3 regions of the Streptomyces sp. NPDC057694 genome follow, and region 3 is predicted to be linked to each of the others. Evidence: predicted binding sites of a transcription regulator. Region 3 holds the regulator's gene; each other region holds the start of a gene.
The links. The regulator HrcA, encoded in region 3, represses chaperone genes, less so after heat shock. The targets are predictions, from matches to a motif close to TTNGCACTCNGNNNNNCNGAGTGCNAA.

Region 1 (7,552 bases), on a different contig from region 3:
GCCCGAGCGCCGAGCTGGGGCAGCGCATGGGCGAACTGCTGGAGGAGATCACCAAGGCGGGCGTCATGCTCGACACGGCCGGTCTGCTGCCGCAGGCCCAGGGCAAGCGGGTGCACTGGGAGGGCGGGCGCACGTCCGTCACCGACGGCCCGTTCACCGAGTCCAAGGAGGTCGTCGGCGGCTACGCCCTGATGCAGTGCAAGGACATGGCCGAGGCGGTCGAGTGGGCCAAGCGGTTCGTCCAGGTCCACGAGGAGTTCTGGACCGTCACCTGTGAGGTCCGGCAGATCGACGCGGGCTGATCCCGCTTGGCCCGGGGCGCCGCCGGGTGTCTGATGGTGGCCCGTGACAGAGCGACACGACAGTACGCGGCGGGCCGGCGGGACCGGTGACGGGACCGGGACTTCCGGCAGGGGCTCCGGCGGGTCCGGTGGCGGGGAGTCCGACGGGACCCCCGCCCCGCCCGCCGTCGCCGCGAGCGTCGAGACCGTCTTCCGGATGGAGGCGCCGCGGATCATCGCCGCCGTCACCCGGGTCGTGCGGGACGTCGGGATCGCCGAGGAACTGGCGCAGGACGCGCTGGTCGCCGCGCTGGAGAGCTGGCCGCGGACCGGGGTCCCCGACAGTCCGGGGGCCTGGCTGACCGTCGCCGCCCGGCGGCGGGCCGTCGATCTGGTGCGGCGCCGGGAGAGCTACGCGCGCAAGCTGGAGGAGGTCGGGCGGGGGACCGCGTTCGCCTACGAACAGGAGGCGGCCCCGGACCCCGAGGACATCGACGACGATCTGCTGCGGCTCGTCTTCATGAGCTGTCACCCGGTGCTGTCCCCCGAGGCCCGCGCCGCGCTCACCCTGCGCCTCCTCGGCGGCCTGACCACCGCCGAGATCGCCCGCGCCGTGCTCGTCCCCGAAGCGACCGTCGCCCAGCGCGTCGTGCGTGCCAAACGCACCCTCGCCACCCGCGACGTCGCCTTCGAAGTGCCCTACGGGCCGGACCGGGAGGCCCGCCTCGGCTCGGTCCTCGAAGTCATCTACCTCATCTTCAACGAGGGGTACGCGGCCACGGCGGGCGACGACTACCTCCGCCCGGGGCTGTGCGAGGACGCCCTGCGGCTCGCCCGCGTCCTGCAGTCGCTGATGCCGAAGGAGCCCGAGGTGCACGGTCTGGCCGCGCTGCTCGAACTCCAGTCCTCGCGCGCGGCCGCCCGCACCACGCCCGACGGCGCGCCCGTCCTGCTGAAGGACCAGCACCGCTCACGCTGGAACCAGCTGCTGATCCGCCGCGGGTTCACCGCCCTGGCCCGCGCGGAGGCCACCCTGCCGGGGGACGGTCCCGGGCCGTACGTCCTCCAGGCCGCCATCGCCGCCTGTCACGCCCAGGCGCACACGTACGAGGAGACCGACTGGCCGCGCATCGCCACCCTGTACGGCCTGCTCGCCGCGCGCGCTCCGTCGCCGGTGGTCGAGTTGAACCGGGCCGTGGCCGTGTCCATGGCCGACGGGCCCGCCGCGGGGCTCGTGATCGTGGACGCGCTGGTCGGTGAACCCGCCCTGCGGGACTATCACTTGCTGCCGAGCGTTCGCGGGGATCTGCTGGAGCGGCTGGGGCGCGTTGTGGAGGCTCGGGAGGAGTTCGTGAGGGCCGCCGCGCTTGCGCGCAATGAGCGGGAGCGGGAGTTTCTGCTCGGCAGAACAAGCCCCTCCGGCGATTGAGGAGCGGGGTCCGGGGCGGAGCCCCATGACCTCAGCGAGCGCTCTGCCCCACCAGCATGGTCGGTGCCCCCGCCACTCGCGTCAGGAACACCGTCGCCGACGCCTTCCCGTAGGGCTTCGGCATGACCTTGCGGCGCAGTTCCTCCGGTTCCACGGCCGAGCCGCGCTTCTTCACGGTGAGGACGCCGACCCCGCGCTCGCGCAGCAGCACCTTCAACTTCTTGACGCTGAAGGGGAGTTGGTCGGTGATCTCGTACGGCGCCGCGTACGGCGTCGGCCGCAGCTCGTCCGCCGTGACGTACGCGATGGTCTCGTCGAGCAGGCCACCGCCGACCTGCTCGGCCACCTCGGCGACCAGATGCGCCCGGATGACGGCGCCGTCGGGCTCGTACAAGTACCGTCCCACCGGGCGTACTTCGGGGTCGGGCAGCCCGCGCCCGGTCAGCGCCCGCGGGCCCGGCAGCAGAGTGGCCCGCATCCTGCCGGGCTCGGTGCCGAACCAGAGCACGGCCTCCTTCACATCGCCCCCGTCCGAGATCCACTCGGCGTCGGCCTCGCCCGGGATCGCCTCGTGCGGGATGCCGGGGGCGATCTTCAGCGCGGCGCGGGGCGCCTTCAGTGCGGCGGCCACGGCCCAGGACAGGGGCGGGGAGTAGGCCTCGGGGTCGAAGATGCGGCCCCGGCCGCCCCGGCGGGCAGGATCGACGAACACCGCGTCGTACGCCGATGTGTCCACCTCCGTGACATCCGCCTCGCGCACCTCGATCAGCTCGCCGAGCCCCAGCGCCTCGGTGTTGGCCCGGGCGACGGTGCAGGTCAGCGGGGAGCGGTCGACGGCGAGGACGGAGATGCCCGCGCGGGCCAGGGCGATCGCGTCGCCGCCGATGCCGCAGCACAGATCGGCGACGGACCGTACGCCCAGCTCCTTGAAGGACTCCGCGCGGTGCGTGGCCACGCTCGTGCGGGTCGCCTGCTCGACGCCGTTCGCCGTGAAGTACATCCGGGCCGCGTCGCGCGCCCCGAACTTCGCCACCGCCCGCTGCCGCAGCCGGGCCTGGGCGAGCGCGGCCGACACGAGGTCGGCCGGGTGCTCGCGGCGCAGCCGGGTGGCGAGCGCGAGCTCTTGGGCCGGGTCGTGGTCGCGCAGGGCGTCGAGCAGGGCCTGTCCGGCGGGGGTCAGGAGGGCGGCGAGGGAGGCGGGGTCGTTCACCCGGTCCATTGTGGGCCAGTCGGTGGATGGTGCGCGCACGGCGGCGGTGTCGGCCCCTGATCAGGGCGTTGAGCTGCAAAGATCCGGCGCCATGCAACTAGTACGACAAAATGAGAAAAGCGGCAGGAGGCGGACGTTGCGACGGGTCTCGGTCGCCGTCCTCGCCGCCTGTGCCCTCGCCTCCGGCTGCGCCTCGGGCGACGGCGACGCCACGACCGTGCGTCCCGCCCCCGGCCAGCAGCCGCTCAAGGCCCCGCCGGCCCGCGCCCTCGACTCGTACGCCACCAGGCTCAAGGCCGAACGCGCCCGCATCGTCGCGGCGGCCAAGCACTGGGGCCTGGCGAAGCCGCCGCTGACCGCGCCCGCGCCACCCGCGCACAAGCCGCACATCGCGCCGCGCAAGGGCTTCGAGGTCGACGACCAGAAGGAACTCGGGCTGCCCCCGGTCTTCACCACGATCCCCACGAAGAAGAAGATCGTCTTCCTCACGATCGACGACGGCGCCGAGAAGGACCCGGCGTTCGTACGGATGATGAGCGAGCTGAAGATCCCGTACACCGCCTTCCTCAGCGACTACCTCGCCAAGGAGGACTACGGGTACTTCAAGACGATGCAGAAGGCCGGGGTGGGCCTGAACAACCACACGCTCCACCACCCCTACCTGCCGGGCCTGTCCTATGCGGGACAGAAGCGCGAGATCTGCGGCATGCAGGACGTCATCGAGAAGCACTACGGCAAGCGTCCCGCCCTCTTCCGCCCGCCCTACGGCAACTACAACCAGGACACCTTGAAGGCCGCCAAGTCCTGCGGGGTCAAGTACGCGCCCATCTGGAACGCGGAGGTCTTCGTGGACCGAATGGACTACCGCGAGTGGGACCGCGACATCCATCCGGGCGACATCATCCTCACGCATTTCCGGGGTCGCGAGGACTGGAAGGGCACGATGCCCGACATGATCCGTACGTTCATGAAGTACGTCACCGACAAGGGGTACGCGGTGGCGCGCCTGGAGGACTACCTGTGACAACTCATGGGGTGGGGAGCGGTGTTCGGCGGCCGGGGGTGCGGGCGGCGATCGTCTGTGCCCTGGCCGCCGTGCTGCTCACCGGGTGCGCGCAGTCCGTCGACCCGATCGAGCGGATGGGCAGGAAGGCGGCGCAGAAGGTGCGCAGGCCCGAGCCGCCCCCGGCGGCGGCCGGAGCGCCCGCCCCGGACGTCCACCGCCGCTGGGGCCTGGCCGCCCCGCTGGCCCCGGCCCCGCGGCCGCACCGGGCGCTCGCGGCCCGCGCCCCCGGCCGGGTGCCGCCGGTCATCGACCACGTACCCACCCGCGACAAGGTCGTCTTCCTGACCTTCGACGACGGCGCCGAGCGGGATCCCCGGTTCGTCGACATGGTCCGTGAGCTGCGGCTGCCGATCTCGATGTTCCTCGCGGACTCCGCCGCGGGCGCCGGGTACGACCACTTCGGCCGACTGCGGCGGCTGGGCGCGCAGGTGGAGAACCACACCCTGACCCACCGTTTCCTGCCCGGCCGCGGCTACGTCGACCAGCACGCCGAGATCTGCGGCCAGCAGACCCGCCTGAAGTCCCGCTTCGGCGCGGCCCCGCGGCTGTTCCGCCCGCCCTACGGCAACTACGACGCGGACACCCTGCGCGCGGCCGGCGACTGCGGCATCGACGCGATCGTCCTGTGGCGCGCCTCGATGCAGATCAACGACCTCCGCTACGCCGACGGGGACCGCCTGCGCCCCGGCGACATCATCCTGGCCCACTTCCGTGGCCCCGCCGAGCTGAAGGGCACGACCCTGACGGAGATGACCTCGCGGATGCTGCGGCGTGTCCAGGAGCAGGGGTTCACGGTGGCCCGGCTGGAGGACTACGTCTGAGCCCGCTGCCGACGGGCCACGTCTGAACCCGGTGCCGACGGTCTAGGCCCGAATCCGCTGCCAGGCGGCGGCCGCCAGGGTCGCCGCCCACACGGCGCCGAACAGCTGGACCGACGCGGCCCACGGGCGCCGCAGCCACAGGAACGTGGCCCCGAAGACGAGCGCCGCCCCTGCGCCGCCGCCCCACAGCCACACCTCGGTCCAGTCCGGCGCGGGCGGCGGGCTGCCGGGCTTCACCGACCCCGTGTCCGCGCCTCCGAGCCCCTGCAGCGCCAGGCTGAACACCACGAGAACCGTGTAGGCGGCCTCCAGGAGCAGGACAAGGGCGACCAGACACCCACCCGCGAACCAGTCGTCGTCCGGCCGTTCCACGACACGCCCCCTCCGGCGACCGGGTCCGGGAGTGCGGTTCTCGCCGGTCGTGCCAGGACTCTCGTACGGAACCGGCGGCTCCACCCGTACGTTCTCCGTACGTTCCCCGACCGAGACCGATCCGTGGCCCGCCGGAGGCGGCCGGAAGCCGTCGGCGGGGGGCCGGGAGACGGGTGGAAACGGCGCCGCGCGGAGAGCGCGATTAGCAGTCCGCTTGACCGAGTGCTAATCGCGGTCATAGTCTCGCTTCTGGCACTCCCCGTAGGAGAGTGCCAACAGCGACGGGCAGGTCCGGCACCCGCGACGACGGATCCACCTGGTCGCCACCTCAGACAGTTAACCCCGTGAGATCTCCGAAGGGGGAGGTCGGATCGTGACGACCACCAGCTCCAAGGTTGCCATCAAGCCGCTCGAGGACCGCATTGTGGTCCAGCCGCTCGACGCCGAGCAGACCACCGCCTCTGGCCTGGTCATTCCGGACACCGCGAAGGAGAAGCCCCAGGAGGGCGTCGTCCTCGCCGTGGGCCCGGGCCGCTTCGAGAACGGCGAGCGTCTTCCGCTCGACGTGAAGACCGGCGACATCGTGCTGTACAGCAAGTACGGCGGCACCGAAGTCAAGTACAACGGCGAGGAGTACCTCGTCCTCTCGGCCCGCGACGTGCTCGCGATCGTCGAGAAGTAGTCCGCTTCCGGATTACCGGCTTCACCGAAGCGACATAGCTTCAGCTTTCGATCTGCGCCCCTGGCACCCGCGATTCACATCAGCCGGGGTCGGGGGCGCGGTTCGTTTTCACACCAAGCTTCACCCTAGTTTTCCGAGAGGGCTGAAACGCTCCCATGGCGAAGATCCTGAAGTTCGACGAGGACGCCCGTCGCGCCCTTGAGCGCGGCGTCAACAAGCTTGCCGACACGGTGAAGGTGACGATCGGCCCCCGCGGCCGCAACGTCGTCATCGACAAGAAGTTCGGCGCCCCCACCATCACCAACGACGGTGTCACGATCGCCCGTGAGGTCGAGATCGAGGACCCGTACGAGAACCTCGGCGCGCAGCTGGTGAAGGAGGTGGCGACCAAGACCAACGACATCGCGGGTGACGGCACCACCACCGCCACCGTGCTCGCCCAGGCCCTGGTCCGCGAGGGCCTGCGCAACGTCGCCGCGGGTGCCTCCCCGGCCGCCCTGAAGAAGGGCATCGACGCCGCCGTCAAGGCCGTCTCCGAGGACCTGCTCGCCACGGCGCGCCCGATCGACGACAAGGCCGACATCGCGGCCGTCGCCGGTCTGTCCGCCCAGGACAGCCAGGTCGGCGAGCTCATCGCCGAGGCGATGGACAAGGTCGGCAAGGACGGTGTCATCACCGTCGAGGAGTCCAACACCTTCGGCCTGGAGCTCGACTTCACCGAGGGCATGGCCTTCGACAAGGGTTACCTGTCCCCGTACTTCGTCACCGACCAGGAGCGTATGGAGGCCGTCCTCGACGACCCGTACATCCTGATCCACCAGGGCAAGATCGGGTCCATCCAGGACCTGCTCCCGCTCCTGGAGAAGGTCATCCAGGCCGGCGGCTCCAAGCCCCTCCTCATCATCGCCGAGGACGTCGAGGGCGAGGCCCTGTCGACCCTGGTCGTGAACAAGATCCGCGGCACGTTCAACGCCGTCGCGGTCAAGGCCCCCGGCTTCGGTGACCGCCGCAAGGCGATGCTCCAGGACATGGCCACCCTCACCGGTGCCACCGTCATCGCCGAAGAGGTCGGCCTCAAGCTCGACCAGGCCGGCCTGGACGTGCTCGGCTCCGCGCGCCGCGTGACCATCACCAAGGACGACACCACGATCGTCGACGGTGGCGGCAACAAGGGCGACGTCGACGGCCGCGTCAACCAGATCAAGGCCGAGATCGAGAACACGGACTCCGACTGGGACCGTGAGAAGCTCCAGGAGCGCCTCGCGAAGCTCGCCGGCGGCGTCTGCGTGATCAAGGTCGGTGCCGCGACCGAGGTCGAGCTCAAGGAGAAGAAGCACCGTCTGGAGGACGCCATCTCCGCGACCCGCGCCGCGGTCGAGGAGGGCATCGTCTCCGGTGGTGGCTCCGCTCTGGTGCACGCCTCCAAGGTCCTGGAGGGCTCCCTCGGCAAGGAGGGCGACGAGGCCACCGGCGTCTCCGTCGTCCGCAACGCCGTCGTCGAGCCGCTCCGCTGGATCGGTGAGAACGCCGGCCAGGAGGGCTACGTCATCGTCTCCAAGGTCAAGGAGCTCGAGAAGGGCAGCGGCTACAACGCCGCGACCGGCGAGTACGGCGACCTGGTCAAGGCCGGTGTCATCGACCCGGTCAAGGTGACGCGCTCCGCGCTGGAGAACGCCGCCTCGATCGCCTCC
Region 2 (7,552 bases), on a different contig from region 3:
CGAGACAGGAGCAGGACCGCGAGGTGCTGAAGCGCGACAACGCCCGAGGGCGGCACCCTCTCCGTGAAGAGAAGGTGCCGCCCTCGGTGCGTACTGCTGGACGGTCGATCAACCAGAGGTCGATCAGAAGTCCATGTCACCGCCCGGCATGCCGCCGCCGGCCGGGGCAGCGCCCGCCTTCTCCGGCTTGTCGGCGATGACGGCCTCGGTGGTGAGGAACAGCGCGGCGATCGACGCGGCGTTCTGGAGCGCGGAGCGCGTCACCTTGGCCGGGTCGAGGATGCCCTCGGCGATCATGTCGACGTAGTCGCCGGTCGCGGCGTTCAGACCGTGACCGATGGGAAGGTTGCGCACCTTCTCCACGACGACGCCACCCTCAAGGCCACCGTTGACGGCGATCTGCTTGAGCGGGGCCTCCAGGGCGAGCTTCACGGCGTTGGCGCCGGTCGCCTCGTCACCCTCGAGCTCCAGCTTCTCGAACACCGCGGAGGCCTGGAGGAGGGCCACGCCACCACCGGCGACGATGCCCTCTTCGACGGCCGCCTTCGCGTTGCGAACGGCGTCCTCGATGCGGTGCTTGCGCTCCTTGAGCTCGACCTCGGTCGCGGCACCGGCCTTGATGACCGCAACACCGCCGGCGAGCTTCGCCAGGCGCTCCTGCAGCTTCTCGCGGTCGTAGTCGCTGTCCGAGTTCTCGATCTCGGCGCGGATCTGGTTGACACGACCCTGGACCTGGTCGCTCTCACCCGAACCGTCGACGATCGTCGTCTCGTCCTTGGTGATGACGACCTTGCGGGCGCGGCCGAGCAGGTCGAGACCGGCGTTCTCCAGCTTGAGGCCGACCTCCTCGGAGATGACGGTGCCACCGGTGAGGATGGCGATGTCGCCGAGCATGGCCTTGCGGCGGTCACCGAAGCCCGGGGCCTTGACGGCGACGGACTTGAAGGTGCCACGGATCTTGTTGACGACCAGGGTCGACAGGGCCTCGCCCTCGACGTCCTCGGCGATGATCAGCAGGGGCTTGCCCGACTGCATGACCTTCTCCAGCAGCGGAAGGAGGTCCTTCACGTTGCCGATCTTCGAGTTGACGATGAGGATGTACGGGTCCTCCAGCGAGGCCTCCATACGCTCCATGTCGGTGGCGAAGTACGCCGAGATGTAGCCCTTGTCGAAGCGCATGCCCTCGGTGAGCTCAAGCTCGAGACCGAAGGTCTGCGACTCCTCGACGGTGATGACGCCTTCCTTGCCGACCTTGTCCATCGCCTCGGCGATGAGCTCGCCGATCTGGGTGTCGGCGGCGGAGATGGAGGCCGTCGAAGCGATCTGCTCCTTGGTCTCGACCTCCTTGGCCTGCTCGAGCAGGGCACCGGAGACGGCCTCGACGGCCTTCTCGATACCGCGCTTGAGGGCCATGGGGTTGGCACCGGCGGCCACGTTGCGCAGACCCTCGCGCACCAGGGCCTGGGCCAGGACGGTCGCGGTCGTCGTGCCGTCACCGGCGACGTCGTCCGTCTTCTTCGCGACCTCCTTGACCAGCTCGGCGCCGATCTTCTCGTACGGGTCCTCGAGCTCGATCTCCTTGGCGATGGACACACCATCGTTGGTGATCGTGGGGGCGCCCCACTTCTTCTCGAGGACGACGTTGCGACCCTTGGGGCCCAGGGTCACCTTGACGGCGTCGGCGAGCTGGTTCATGCCGCGCTCGAGGCCGCGCCGTGCCTCCTCGTCGAACGCGATGATCTTGGCCATGTGAAGTGGTCCTCCCGGACGGGGTGGAAACGCAAACGGACCGTGCTGGTGCCCGCGACGGACGGCCTGCAGCCCTTGTGGTTCCTTGCCCCACCCGGCCTGCGGGCCTCACCGACCCGATCCAAGTTCTGTCACTCTCACTGGGAGAGTGCTAAGCCCAATGATTAGCACTCGACCCATGCGAGTGCAAGCGGCTATCACAGATCCGGCCGTGCTGCGCACCCACGCGCGGGCAGCACGAAGGGCCCGCCCCGGCGAACCGGGGGCGGGCCCTTCATGGACCGTACGAAGCTTGCGTGCTGCAGTCGGTCGCGCGCTCAGCCGGCGGCCAGGCGGACCATGTCGGCCTGCGGCCCCTTCTGGCCCTGCGAGATCTCGAATTCCACTCGCTGACCCTCTTCGAGGGTGCGGTAGCCGTCCATCTGAATCGCGCTGTAGTGGACGAAAACATCCGCACCACCGTCGACCGCGATGAAGCCGTACCCCTTCTCCGCGTTGAACCACTTGACGGTGCCCTGAGCCATGCCTAACTCCCCTATTACTGGCCCTTGCGCGAGTCCGCACTTCGCGGACCCGGGTCAGACCTCACGCCCCAAAGGGTTTGGGGGTGTGCGCCGGAACGCGTCGACCGCGGCTGAATGTATCTGCCCAACTGCCGTCTGCAACAGGTCAGTCGGACGAGAATTCTGGGCACGCGTGATCGCGGAAAACGGTCCAACTGGACGGATCTCAGGGCAAGTCGGGCCACACAAATGCCATAAAAGGCCTGAATGGGCGGGACACATTGGCTGCTTCTTGTCGGGCTTCGGGCGAGAACTCATATGCGCCCGTCATGCACCACGTTCGGAATCGAACCAGCTTCCCCAACTGTACCGCGCTCAACCATACAGAATTGCCCCCTCCGCTTTCCTCGCGAAGGGGGCAATTCCGGTGACTCTGCGTGTCAGCCGCCGGCGACGGCCGGAATGATCGAGATGCCGGCGCCGTCGGGCGTGGCGGTCTCCAGGCCCTGCTCGAAGCGGACGTCGTCGTCATTGACGTACACGTTGACGAACCGGCGCAGCTTGCCCTGGTCGTCGAGGACGCGGGCGGCGATCCCCGTGTGGTTCTTCTCCAGGTCGGAGATGACATCGGCGAGCGTGGCACCCTCGGCGCTGACCTCGGCGGCCCCGCCGGTGTAGGTACGGAGAATGGTGGGGATGCGGACGGAAACACTCATGGATTCACCTCGGCTGATCTAGCCCCTCCGGCGTTTGAGGAGCGGGGGTCTGGGGGCGGAGCCCCCAGTTTCGGGAAGGGGCGGGGCGGGGAGCTCTACTCGGCAGCGAGCCCAGCGTCACGAAACGCCTCAAGAGAAGGCCGAATAGTGGCGGTGGCCTGCGAAGACTCCGCGACGGCGTCCAGCGTCTTGAGCCCGTCCCCGGTGTTCAGCACGACGGTGGTGAGCGAAGGATCGATGAGCCCGGCCTCGATGAGCTTCTTGGTGACACCGACCGTCACGCCACCGGCGGTCTCGGCGAAGATCCCCTCGGTCTGCGCGAGCAGCTTGATGGCCTCGACGACCTGCTCGTCGTTGACGTCCTCCACGGCACCACCGGTACGGCGCGCGATGTCGAGGACGTAGGGCCCGTCGGCCGGGTTGCCGATGGCGAGGGACTTGGCGATCGTGTTCGGCTTCTGCGGCCGGACGACGTCGTGGCCGCCCTTGTACGCGACCGACACCGGCGAGCAGCCCTCGGCCTGGGCGCCGAAGAGCTTGTAGGGCTTGTCCTCGACGAGCCCGAGCTTGATCAGCTCCTTCAGGCCCTTGTCGATCTTCGTGAACTGGGAGCCGGACGCGATCGGGATGACCAGCTGGTCGGGGAGCTGCCAGCCGAGCTGCTCGCAGATCTCGTAGGCCAGCGTCTTGGAGCCCTCGCCGTAGTACGGCCGCAGGTTGACGTTGACGAAGCCCCAGCCCTCGCCGAGCGGGTCGCCGATCAGCTCGGAGCAGAAACGGTTCACGTCGTCGTAGTTGCCCTCGATGGCGACGAGGTCACCGCCGTAGACACCGGCCATGACGACCTTGCCCTGCTCCAGGTCGTGCGGGATGAAGACGCAGGAGCGGAAGCCGGCGCGGGCGGCGGCGGCGCCGACGGCGCCCGCCAGGTTGCCCGTCGAGGAGCAGGAAAGGGTGGTGAAACCAAATGCCCGTGCGGCCTCGATGGCCTGGGCGACGACCCGGTCCTTGAAGGAGTGCGTCGGGTTGCCGGAGTCGTCCTTGACGAACAGCCTGCCTTCCGCGACACCCAGTTCGCGGGCAAGATTGTCGGCCTTGACGAGCTTGGTCCAGCCGGGGTTCAGGTTCGGCTTCTCGGCGACGTCGGCCGGGACGGGCAGGAGGGGGGCGTAGCGCCAGATGTTGGCGGGCCCGGCCTCGATCTGCTTGCGGAGCGCCTCGGGGTCACCGACCGGCAGGTCGTACGCGACTTCCAGAGGCCCGAAACACTCGACGCAGGCGAAGACCGGTCCGAGGGGGACGGTGTTGCCGCACTCGCGGCAGGAGAGCCCGGAGGCCGGTCCCAGGTCCACGGTGGTGGCGGTTTCGGTGGCGACAGTCTGTACAGCCATGAGAGGCGAGGCCCTTTCTCCTCATCTTCCTCGCGACGCATCTCGCCACGAGACGGAATTGGCACCTTCCCGAGCCGGGAGCCTCGCGACGTCGACGATGACGATCGGACGAGACCAGCTGGATGGTTGCCGGGGCTTCAACGGGCCGTATCCCTCTGCCCCTCTGGATGAGCGGTATTCGATTGTGTGGATTGAGTTGTCAAAGGCTCGTCGACCCCGACATGCGATGGTCACGGACCTTGTTCAAGACTGTAACTGAAGGGGTGGACCCTTGAGATAGTCGTCCGAACCGCGAGATGGATCACATACGGGAGGGCCCTGGACGTGCTGGAAGAAGTCGAGCGCTGGCTCAAGCGGCGTTCCTGGTCCGTGGCCGACCGCCCGCTGCACCAGCTGATCGCCGCCAAACGCGCCACCGGCCGGACCGTGAGCGTGGTGCTGCCCGCGCTGAACGAGGAGGAGACGGTCGGGGAGATCGTCTCCGTGATCCGGCGTGAGCTGATGACGGAGGCGGTGCCGCTGGTCGACGAGGTCGTGGTCGTCGACTCCGGCTCCTCGGACCGCACCTCCGAGGTCGCGGCGGCGGCCGGGGCGCGCGTCGAGCACCGGGACACGATCCTGCCGCGGATCGCGGCCCGCCCCGGAAAGGGTGAAGTGCTGTGGCGTTCCCTGCTCGTCACTTCCGGTGACATCGTGTGCTTCGTCGACGCCGATCTGAAGGAGTTCTCGGCGGACTTCGTCTCCGGCATCGTCGGCCCGCTCCTCACCGACCCCGAGGTGGACTTCGTCAAGGCGATGTACGACCGCCCGCTCGGTGACGCGGCAGGTCAGGGCGGCCGTGTCACCGAGCTGATGGCCCGCCCGGTGCTCAATCTGCACTGGCCCCAACTGGCCGGATTCGTCCAGCCGTTGGGCGGCGAGTACGCGGCCCGCAGAAGCCTGCTCGAACAGCTGCCGTTCCCGGTCGGCTACGGAGTGGAGCTGGGGCTGCTGGTCGACGCGCTGCACACCGTGGGCCTGGACGCGCTCGCCCAGGTCGACGTCGGCGTCCGCAAGCACCGGCACCAGGACGGGCAGGCGCTCGGCCGGATGGCGGCGGCGATCTACCGCACGGCCCAGCTGCGGCTCGCGCGCGGGCACCTGGTGCGGCCCGTGCTCACCCAGTTCGAGCGGGGCCCGGACGGCTTCGAACCGCGGGTGCACCCCGTGGACACCGAGGAACGGCCTCCGATGACCGAAATCAGTGAGTATGCGGAGCGTCGCGTGGCGTAATCACCGGATAGTAGGCAGATCTCCCTACATTGCCCTTTATGTGGCACAGACAGGTCTGGCTCGGACAGCTGAAGAGCACCCTGGCGGCGCTGGCCGCCGCAAGCGTGGCCGCCGCGACCCTCGTCGCCGCGGCCACTCCCGCTTCCGCGGTGGTGGTCGATCCGTTCGCCAAGCGCTACGACGAGGCCGTCTACGGCGACTTCATCACGCTGGGCAACACGGTGATGAAGTGCCCGACCACGCCCGCCGACGACGCGGCGCGCTGCCTGGCCGCGCAGGCCGGGACGACCAGCGAGAACAACAACCAGTTCGACATGCAGTACACGGACACGGCCGGCTTCGGCACGTCCGTGATCAACTCCTCGACCGGGCAGGTCACGGTCCCGCCCGGCGCCACGGTCGCGTACGCCCGGCTGTTCTGGGGCGGCAACCTCGGCACGTACCGGCTGGGCCGCAACCTGATCTCGCGGTGCGACACCGCGGGCCTGGCCACCACGCCGCCCGGCGATCCGCTCACCACCCAGCCCGTGGTGAAGGTCGGCGGCGGCCCCGAGACCCGCGCGACCGTGCAGAACGCGGTGCCCACGCCGAATCCGATCGGCGGCCCGCACTACTACACGGCCGAGTCCGACATCACCTCGCTGTTCTCCGGCGTGGCCACCGGGACCCAGGTGCCGGTGGCCGTCGGCAACGTGTGGGCGCCGACCGGCAAGGGCTGCGTCGGCGGCTGGTCGCTGACCGTCGTCTACAAGTACGACTCCCCCAACGCGCAGTACGCGCCGACCCGCCGCCACGTCTACCTCTACGGCGGCCACGTGGTGCAGCAGTCCAAGGACCCGGACACCACGATCGGCATCGACGGCTTCTACCGCGCGGGCACCAAGGACGTACGGGCGAGCGTCACCGCGTACGAGGGCGACGCGAACGTCGCGGGTGACGCGTTCCTGGTCAACGGCACCCGGATCGCCGATCCGGACAGCGACTCCGGCACCAACAACTTCTTCAACAGCCGCGCCGAGGGCTGCCTCGACCCGTGCGAGGGCAACAACTTCAGCATCGACGCCAAGACCGCGACGATCCCGGCGGGCGTCATCCCGGAGGGCGCGACCTCCGCGGACCTGACCTTCCGCACCCGCGGCGACACCTATGTGCCGTCCGCGCTGGCGTTCTCGGTGCCGGTGCCCGACCTGGAGGTCACCAAGACCGCGTCGCCGAAGACGGTGAAGCCGGGCGGCAAGGTGACGTACACGATCACCGCCAAGAACATCGGCGGCGTCGACTACCCGAACGCGAGCCTCTCCGACGACCTGTCCGACGTGCTCGACGACGCGACGTACGACAACAACGCGAAGGCGAGCACCGGCACGGTCTCCTACAGCCGCCCCAGACTCTCCTGGACCGGCACGGTGCCCGAGGGCGGGACGGCGACGATCACCTACAGCGTCACCCTGCACGACCCGCTCGACGGCGACGGCAAGCTCACCAACAACGTCACCGCCGACACCCCGCGCACCAACTGCGACACGGACTCGAACGACCCGAACTGCGGCGTCACGCCGGTGATCGAGAAGCCGCCGGCCCCGCCGCAGCTGGTCGTCACGATCCCCGACCTGCCGGACAACCCGCCGCCGGGCGAGGTCGTCGTCCCCGTCGTCATCCGCAACCCGGCGTCCGTCCCGCAGGAGACCGAGATCAAGGACGAGGACGGCACCGTCAGCCGCCTGACCGTCCCGGCGCACGGTCAGATCAAGGTGCCGCTGCGCATCAAGGTGCCCCACACCCCGGGCCAGAAGGTCGTACGCCACCTGGTGATCCCGCACAGCGTCTGCGCGGCGGGCAGCACCGCCCCGCAGTGCACGATCACCTTCACCGTGGGCCGCGTCCAGGCCCGGCCCACGCCGCCGCCCCCGCCCGCCCACCA
Region 3 (7,552 bases):
CCATTCCTTGGTGCCGGGGACCAGGTGGTCGACGAGGACGCCGAGGCGGGCGTCCGGGCCCGGGTCGAAGTCGGCGACGATCGCCGGGAGGTCGTCGACGCCCTCCAGGAACTCCACGGCGACGCCCTCGATGCGCAGGTCGTCGCCCCACACCCGTTCGATGAGTTCGGCGTCGTGCTTGCCCTCGACGTAGATCCGGCCGGCCCGGGCCACCCGGGCACGGGCGCCGGGGACCGCCATCGAGCCGGACGCCGTACGGGCCGGACGCGCGGGCCCGGCGGCCGCCGACGGGCGGACCAGCGTGACGGGCCTGCCCTCCAGCAGGAAACCGCGCGGCTCCATCGGGAACACCCGGTGCTTGCCGAAGCGGTCCTCCAGGGTCACCGTCGGCCCCTGCGCCGTCTTCTCGACGCGGACCACCGCTCCGCAGAAGCCGGTGCCGACCTCCTCGACGACCAGGTCGGGCTCGGCGGGGACTTCCGGAACCTGCTTGTTCCGCTTCCAGGGAGGGGTCAGGTCAGGTGAGTACTGGCGCATTCAGCAGACGATATGAGGAGGGCGCCGGTCGTCGTCACGACACGCCGGAACGGGCCACCAGTGTGGCGCGCTGCGCACGGACGAACGCCGCATTCACCACCGAACCGTGCCCGGGGACGTACAGCGCTTCCTCGCCGCCGAGCGCGAGCAGCCGGTCGAGCGCCGCCGGCCAGTGACTCGGCGTCGCGTCCGGGCCCGCCTGCGGTTCGCCGGACTCCTCGACCAGGTCGCCGCAGAAGACGATCACGGGGCTGCCCGGCACGAGGACCGCGAGATCGTGGCCGGTGTGGGCCGGGCCGAGATTGGCGAGGAGCACCTGCGGTCCTTCGCCCAGGTCGAGCGTCCACTCGCCGCTGACCCGGTGCCGCGGGGTGACCAGGACGTCGGTGGCCTCCGCCGCCTCGTCCGGGGACAGGCCGTGGCGCACGGCGTCCTCGTACAGGTCACCGTGGTTGCGGCCGAAGACGGTCTCGATGCCCACCGCCCCGAACGTCTCGACACCCGCGAAGGCGGCCGTACCGAGTACGTGGTCGAAGTGCGGATGGGTGAGCACGATGTGTGTCACCCGTGCGTGTGCTCCGAGGAGCCGCCGGACGTCCGTGCGCAGCCGGGACCCTTCACGGAGTGAGGATCCCGTGTCGATCAGCAGGGCGGCGCCGGAGCCCACGACGAGACCGGCCGTGGCGTCCCAGCCGGGCAGCCGGATCCGCCCCACGCGGGGCGCCAGCTCCTCCCAGCCCGCGGCCCTCCAGTCGACGGCCGTCCTGACTTCGCCATGAGCTTCCATACGTCGACGCTAGCGGCCTTGCCGGGCCCGTACCCGTCGGCCGTACACTGAGCCGGGGACTCCTGGCACTCACCCGTATCGAGTGCCAGACAGGAACGATCGCTCAGGCCGAAGCTGGAGGTGTGCGCCGATGCTCAGTGAACGCAGGCTCGAAGTGCTGCGCGCCATCGTCCAGGACTACGTGGGCACCGAGGAGCCGGTCGGTTCCAAGGCGCTCACCGAGCGGCACCGGCTCGGCGTCTCCCCGGCGACCGTGCGCAACGACATGGCCGCCCTGGAGGACGAGGGGTACATCGCCCAGCCGCACACCAGTGCCGGGCGCATCCCCACCGACAAGGGGTACCGCCTCTTCGTCGACAAGCTGACCAGCGTGAAGCCGATGACCGCTCCGGAGCGCCGGGCCGTCCAGAACTTTCTGGAGGGCGCCGTCGACCTGGACGACGTCGTCGGACGTACCGTGCGGCTGCTCGCGCAGCTGACGCGGCAGGTGGCGATCGTCCAGTACCCGTCCCTGACCCGGTCCACGGTGCGCCACGTCGAGCTGTTGTCGCTGGCGCCCGCCCGTCTGATGCTCGTACTGATCACGGACACCGGGCGGGTCGAGCAGCGGATGATCGACTGTCCGGCGCCCTTCGGGGAGACGGCTCTGGCGGATCTGCGGGCCCGGCTCAACAGCCGGGTCGCGAGCCGCCGTTTCGCGGATGTGCCGCAGTTGGTGCAGGATCTGCCGGAGGCCTTCGACGCGGAGGACCGCGGCACGGTCGCGACGGTGCTCTCCACGTTGCTGGAGACGCTCGTCGAGGAGTCCGAGGAGCGGCTGATGATCGGCGGAACCGCCAATCTCACCCGCTTCGGACATGACTTTCCCCTCACCATCAGGCCCGTGCTTGAGGCTCTTGAAGAGCAGGTCGTGCTCCTCAAGTTGCTTGGTGAGGTGGGGGATTCGGGCATGGCCGTACGGATCGGTCACGAGAACGCCCATGAGGGACTCAACTCCACGTCCGTCGTGTCGGTCGGCTACGGTTCGGGCGGTGAGGCAGTCGCCAAGCTCGGCGTCGTCGGACCGACACGCATGGATTACCCGGGAACGATGGGAGCAGTACGCGCAGTGGCACGTTACGTCGGACAGATCCTGGCGGAGTCGTAAGTGGCCACGGACTACTACGCCGTACTCGGCGTGCGCCGCGACGCTTCCCAGGACGAGATCAAGAAGGCTTTTCGGAGGCTCGCCCGCGAGCTGCACCCGGATGTGAATCCGGATCCGAAGACCCAGGAGCGGTTCAAGGAGATCAACGCCGCCTACGAGGTGCTCTCCGACCCGCAGAAGAAGCAGGTCTACGACCTCGGGGGAGACCCCCTGTCGCAGGCCGGCGGAGGCGGCGCCGGAGGCTTCGGCGCCGGCGGGTTCGGGAACTTCTCGGACATCATGGACGCGTTCTTCGGAACCGCGTCGCAGCGTGGGCCCCGCTCGCGCACGCGCCGCGGCCAGGACGCCATGATCCGGCTGGAGATCGAGCTGGACGAGGCCGCCTTCGGCACCACCAAGGACATCCAGGTCGACACCGCTGTGGTGTGTACGACCTGTAGCGGTGAGGGCGCCGCGCCGGGGACCTCCGCGCAGACCTGTGATATGTGCCGCGGCCGCGGTGAGGTCTCGCAGGTGACGCGGTCCTTCCTCGGCCAGGTCATGACCTCGCGGCCGTGTCCGCAGTGCCAGGGCTTCGGCACCGTCGTGCCGACCCCGTGCCCGGAGTGCGCCGGTGACGGCCGCATCCGGTCGCGGCGGACGCTGACGGTGAAGATCCCGGCCGGTGTGGACAACGGCACGCGGATCCAGCTCGCCGGCGAGGGCGAGGTGGGGCCCGGTGGTGGTCCCGCCGGTGACCTCTACGTCGAGATCCACGAGCTGCCGCACCCCATGTTCCAGCGGCGCGGCGACGACCTGCACTGCACGGTCACCATCCCGATGACGGCGGCGGCTCTCGGTACGAAGGTGCCGCTGGAGACGCTCGACGGCATGGAGGAGATCGACATCCGGCCGGGCACCCAGTCCGGGCAGTCGGTCCCGCTGCACGGGCGCGGTGTCACGCATCTGCGGGGCGGCGGGCGCGGTGACCTCATCGTGCATGTCGAGGTCACGACGCCGCAGAAGCTCGATGCCGAGCAGGAGCGGGTGCTTCGGGAGCTGGCCAAGTTGCGGGGTGAGGAGCGGCCCACCGGGCAGTTTCAGCCTGGGCAGCAGGGGCTCTTCTCGCGGCTGAAGGATGCGTTTAACGGGCGGTGACCCGGTGAATTCGAGGGGCCTGGGGTGTATCCCCGGGCCCCTTTTCGCGGCTATGGGGGTGCCCCTCTTTCGCCGTTGCCGAGTGGCGGTCGTGGGTGGTTGCTCGCGCAGTTCCCCGCGCCCCTTCGGGGCGCTTGTCGTGGCCTGCGAAGCAGCTCTCGGGCTGCGATTCGGTGGTCCTGGGCTGACGTGGCACGATGCCGGTATGTCCTCCTCCGCACTGGCTGATCTCTGTCACTGCCCGATCGTGCAGGCCCCCATGGCGGGCGGCGCGTCGCGGCCCGAGTTGGTGGCCGCCGTGTCCGAGGCGGGTGGGCTCGGATTCCTCGCCGCCGGGTACAAAACCGCCGACGGGATGTACCAGGAGATCCAACAGGTGCGGGGACTCACCGGACGCCCCTTCGGCGTCAATCTCTTCATGCCGCAGCCCGAGTACGCCGACCCCGCCGCGGTCGAGGTCTACCGCAACCAGCTCGCCGGCGAGGCCACCTGGTACCAGACGCCGCTCGGCGACCCCGACAGCGGGCGCGACGACGGCTACGACGCCAAGCTCGCCATCCTCGTCGACGACCCGGTGCCGCTGGTCTCCTTCACCTTCGGCTGCCCCACCCGTGAGGTCGTCGACTCGCTGCGCCGCGTCGGCACCCTCACCGTGGTCACCGTGACGACGGCGGCGGAGGCGCGGGCCGCGGAGGCCGTCGGCGCCGACGCCGTCTGCGTGCAGGGCATCGAGGCCGGTGGCCACCAGGGCACCCACCGCGACTGCGCCGAGACCGACGGCAGCGGGGTCGGACTGCTCGCCCTGATCGTCCAGGTGCGCGAAGCCGTGCAGCTGCCGGTCATCGCGGCCGGCGGGATCATGCGGGGCGCGCAGATCGCGGCCGTGCTCGCGGCCGGGGCCGATCTCGCCCAGCTCGGCACCGCGTTCCTGGTCACCCCCGAGTCCGGGGCGCCCGACCTGCACAAGCGGGCCATGACCGATCCGCTGTTCACCCGCACCGAGCTGACCCGGGCGTTCTCGGGACGGCCCGCGCGCGGCCTCGTCAACCGGTTCCTGCGCGAGCACGGCCCGTACGCGCCCGCCGCGTACCCCGAGGTGCACCACATGACGTCGCCGATCCGCAAGGCCGCCGCCAAGGCCGGTGACCCGCAGGCCATGGCGCTGTGGGCGGGCCAGGGACACCGGCTCGCCCGGGAACTGCCCGCCGGACAGCTCGTCGAGGTGCTCACCGCCGAACTCGACGAGGCCCGGGGCGCGTTGGGGCAGCGGGGTGCCGCGTGACCGCGCCGGTGTTCGTCGTCGAGTCCCTTGAGCACATCCCCGGTGGCGAACTGGTCGTCGACGGGCCCGAGGGGCGGCACGCGGTCTCCGTGAAGCGGCTGCGGGCCGGCGAGGACGTCGTCCTCACGGACGGGCGCGGGCTGTGGAGCGAAGGGGTCGTCAAGGCCGCGGAGGGCAAGGACCGGCTCGTGGTCACGGACCTGGAGTCCGTGTGGGAGGAGCCCCAGGAGCAGCCCCGCATCACCGTCGTCCAGGCCCTCCCCAAGGGCGACCGGGGCGAACTCGCCGTGGAGACCATGACCGAGACCGGCGTCGACGCGATCGTGCCGTGGGAGGCGTCGCGCTGCATCACGCAGTGGCGCGGCGACCGCAAGCTGAAGGCGCTCGGCAAGTGGCGGGCCACCGCGCGCGAGGCCGGCAAGCAGTCGCGGCGGGTGCGGTTCCCCGAGGTCGCCGACGCGGCGTCCACGAAGGAGGTCGCCGCTCTGCTCGCCGGGGCCGATCTCGCGGTCGTGCTGCACGAGGACCGGGAGCACGAGAGCGCCGCGCTGGCCTCCGTGGACCTGCCCTCGTCCGGGGAGGTCGTGCTCGTCGTCGGGCCCGAAGGGGGCGTGTCCCCCGAGGAGTTGGCGGTGTTCGGCGAGGCCGGGGCGCTGACCTGCCGGCTCGGGCGGAGCGTGCTGCGGACCTCGACCGCGGGGACCGCGGCGGTGGCGCTGCTCCTCGGGCGCACCGGCCGCTGGGGCTGAGCGACCGCCCCTGAGCCCAGCGGCAACCTCGTAGACCGCAGGAGTGGCTGCGGCCCCGGAACACTCCCTGAGCCCCGCCGCGGGCGGGCCCGCACTGCTGGCCGCAACTGCTCTACCGCCCGGGGATCCGGGGTGGGATCCTGCCGCACATGGGGGCATTGAGGGGTATCGGTGACCGTTTGCTCCGGTTACGGGGGCGGCGCGTCGCGGCGGCTGCCGCGTGCGTGGCCGTCGCCGGACTGGGAGCCGTGGCGTGCCAGCCGGTCGAGGGGGGTCTGAACCCGTCGACCGTCGCGGCCACCACCGACCAGCAGGCCACGGCCGAGCTCAACCGGCAGAACGCCCATGTGCGCTGGCTCAGTTGCAGCGGCACGTACGTCAGCCGCACGAGTGGCAACGGGTCCACGGCCGAGGTGGTGCGCGTCGACTGTCAGGGCAAGACGACGGACGGCAAGAGCATCACGCTCACGGGCTGGGCGAACGATGTGGTCTCCGGCAAGTGCGTGCGGGGATCGTTCACGGCGAAGGTCGAGGGGAAGCTCTGGTTCCACGTCGGCGTGCTCGGGAACTGCGAGGGCGGCGAGGACACGAATCCGCCGCAGTCCGAGCCTTCGGACACCTGGCAGCCGTCGGAGAAGCCTGAGCCGTCGGAGACGTGGGAGTCGCACGAGCCGTCCGACGGCGAGTCCGGCCAGGAGTCCTGGCACCCCGAGCCCGGCGAGACCCGGACGGTCACCGAGACCGTCACCGCGCCGGAGCCCGAGCCGACCTGCACCACCTCCGGGGCGGATCAGGACAAGTGAACTCCTGGTGATCCCGAAATCGCGGACGTGGGCAGCACCGCAAAATTAGGCTGGCCGGGTGACGAACCCTGCCGCCTCTGCCTATCTCCGATTCCCGCACCCGCACGGCGAGTTGGTGGTCTTCACCGCCGAGGACGACGTGTGGGCCGCGCCGCTCGACGGCGGCCGCGCCTGGCGGATCAGCGCCGACAACGTGCCGGTGGGCCACCCCCGGATCTCCCCCGACGGCGCCACCGTCGCCTGGACCTCGCGCCGCGACGGCGCCCCCGAGGTGCTGGTCGCGCCGGTCGACGGCGGACCGGCCGACCGCCTCACGTACTGGGGGAGCTGGACCACGTCCGTGCGCGACTGGACGCCCGACGGCCGGGTCCTCGCCGTCAGTACGTACGGTCAGGCGTCGCTGCGCCGCAGCTGGGCCCGGGCGCTGCCGCTGGACGGCGGGCCCGCCGAGACACTGCCGTACGGGCCGGTCGGCACGGTCGCGTACGGCCCCGACTCCCAAGTGGTGCTGCTCTCCGTGCCGATGGGCCGGGAGGCCGCCTGGTGGAAGCGGTACCGGGGCGGCACCGCGGGCAAACTGTGGGTCGGCCGGGCCGCCGAAGACGCCGCCGACACAGGTGAGTTCGTACGGCTGCACGCAGGCCTCGACGGGAACATCGAGTACCCCATGTGGGTCGGCGAGCGGATCGCCTTCCTCAGCGACCACGAAGGCGTCGGCGCCCTGTACTCCTCGGCGGCCGACGGGTCCGACCTGCGCCGCCACACCCCCGTCAGCTCCGGTACCGGCTTCTACGCCCGGCACGCCGCGACCGACGGCGCCCGGGTCGTCTACGCCGCCGCCGGTGAACTGTGGGCCGTCGACGACCTGCTCGCCGCCGACGCCGCACCCCGGCGCCTCGACATCCGGCTCGGCGGACAGCGCACCGATCTGCGGCCGCGCGCGGTGGACGCCGCCCAGTGGTTCGGCGCCGCCTCGCCCGACCACACCGGGCGCGGCAGCGCCGTCTCGGTGCGCGGCGCCGTGCACTGGGTGACCCACCGCTCGGGCCCCGCCCGCGCGCTGGCCGCGGAGCCCGGCGTCAGGACCCGGCTCCCGCACACCTTCCGGGT

Region 1: a site for HrcA is predicted at 5,382-5,408, ahead of groES (co-chaperone GroES). Genes of this name have one in related genera too.
Region 2: a site for HrcA is predicted at 1,878-1,904, ahead of groL (chaperonin GroEL). Genes of this name have one in related genera too.

What each region holds. Positions count from the first base shown of each region.
Region 1 covers NZ_JBHVIX010000003.1:281,345-288,896, forward strand. The annotation lists gene ACFVDP_RS11155 (YciI family protein) at 1-302, shown strand, start outside; gene ACFVDP_RS11160 (RNA polymerase sigma factor) at 499-1,710, shown strand; gene ACFVDP_RS11165 (methyltransferase domain-containing protein) at 1,742-2,929, opposite strand; gene ACFVDP_RS11170 (polysaccharide deacetylase family protein) at 3,012-3,944, shown strand; gene ACFVDP_RS11175 (polysaccharide deacetylase family protein) at 3,941-4,807, shown strand; gene ACFVDP_RS11180 (hypothetical protein) at 4,850-5,179, opposite strand; gene groES (co-chaperone GroES) at 5,553-5,861, shown strand; gene groL (chaperonin GroEL) at 6,017-7,552, shown strand, end outside.
Region 2 covers NZ_JBHVIX010000041.1:34,435-41,986, forward strand. The annotation lists gene groL (chaperonin GroEL) at 124-1,749, opposite strand; gene ACFVDP_RS42215 (cold-shock protein) at 2,067-2,273, opposite strand; gene ACFVDP_RS42220 (MoaD/ThiS family protein) at 2,693-2,968, opposite strand; gene thrC (threonine synthase) at 3,064-4,359, opposite strand; SAM riboswitch class I at 4,378-4,533, opposite strand; gene ACFVDP_RS42230 (glucosyl-3-phosphoglycerate synthase) at 4,684-5,631, shown strand; gene ACFVDP_RS42235 (hypothetical protein) at 5,670-7,552, shown strand, end outside.
Region 3 covers NZ_JBHVIX010000013.1:194,157-201,708, reverse strand. The annotation lists gene ACFVDP_RS26540 (DUF3097 domain-containing protein) at 1-537, opposite strand, end outside; gene ACFVDP_RS26535 (MBL fold metallo-hydrolase) at 572-1,324, opposite strand; gene hrcA (heat-inducible transcriptional repressor HrcA) at 1,455-2,471, shown strand; gene dnaJ (molecular chaperone DnaJ) at 2,472-3,608, shown strand; gene ACFVDP_RS26520 (nitronate monooxygenase) at 3,814-4,890, shown strand; gene ACFVDP_RS26515 (16S rRNA (uracil(1498)-N(3))-methyltransferase) at 4,887-5,639, shown strand; gene ACFVDP_RS26510 (hypothetical protein) at 5,819-6,442, shown strand; gene ACFVDP_RS26505 (PDZ domain-containing protein) at 6,501-7,552, shown strand, end outside.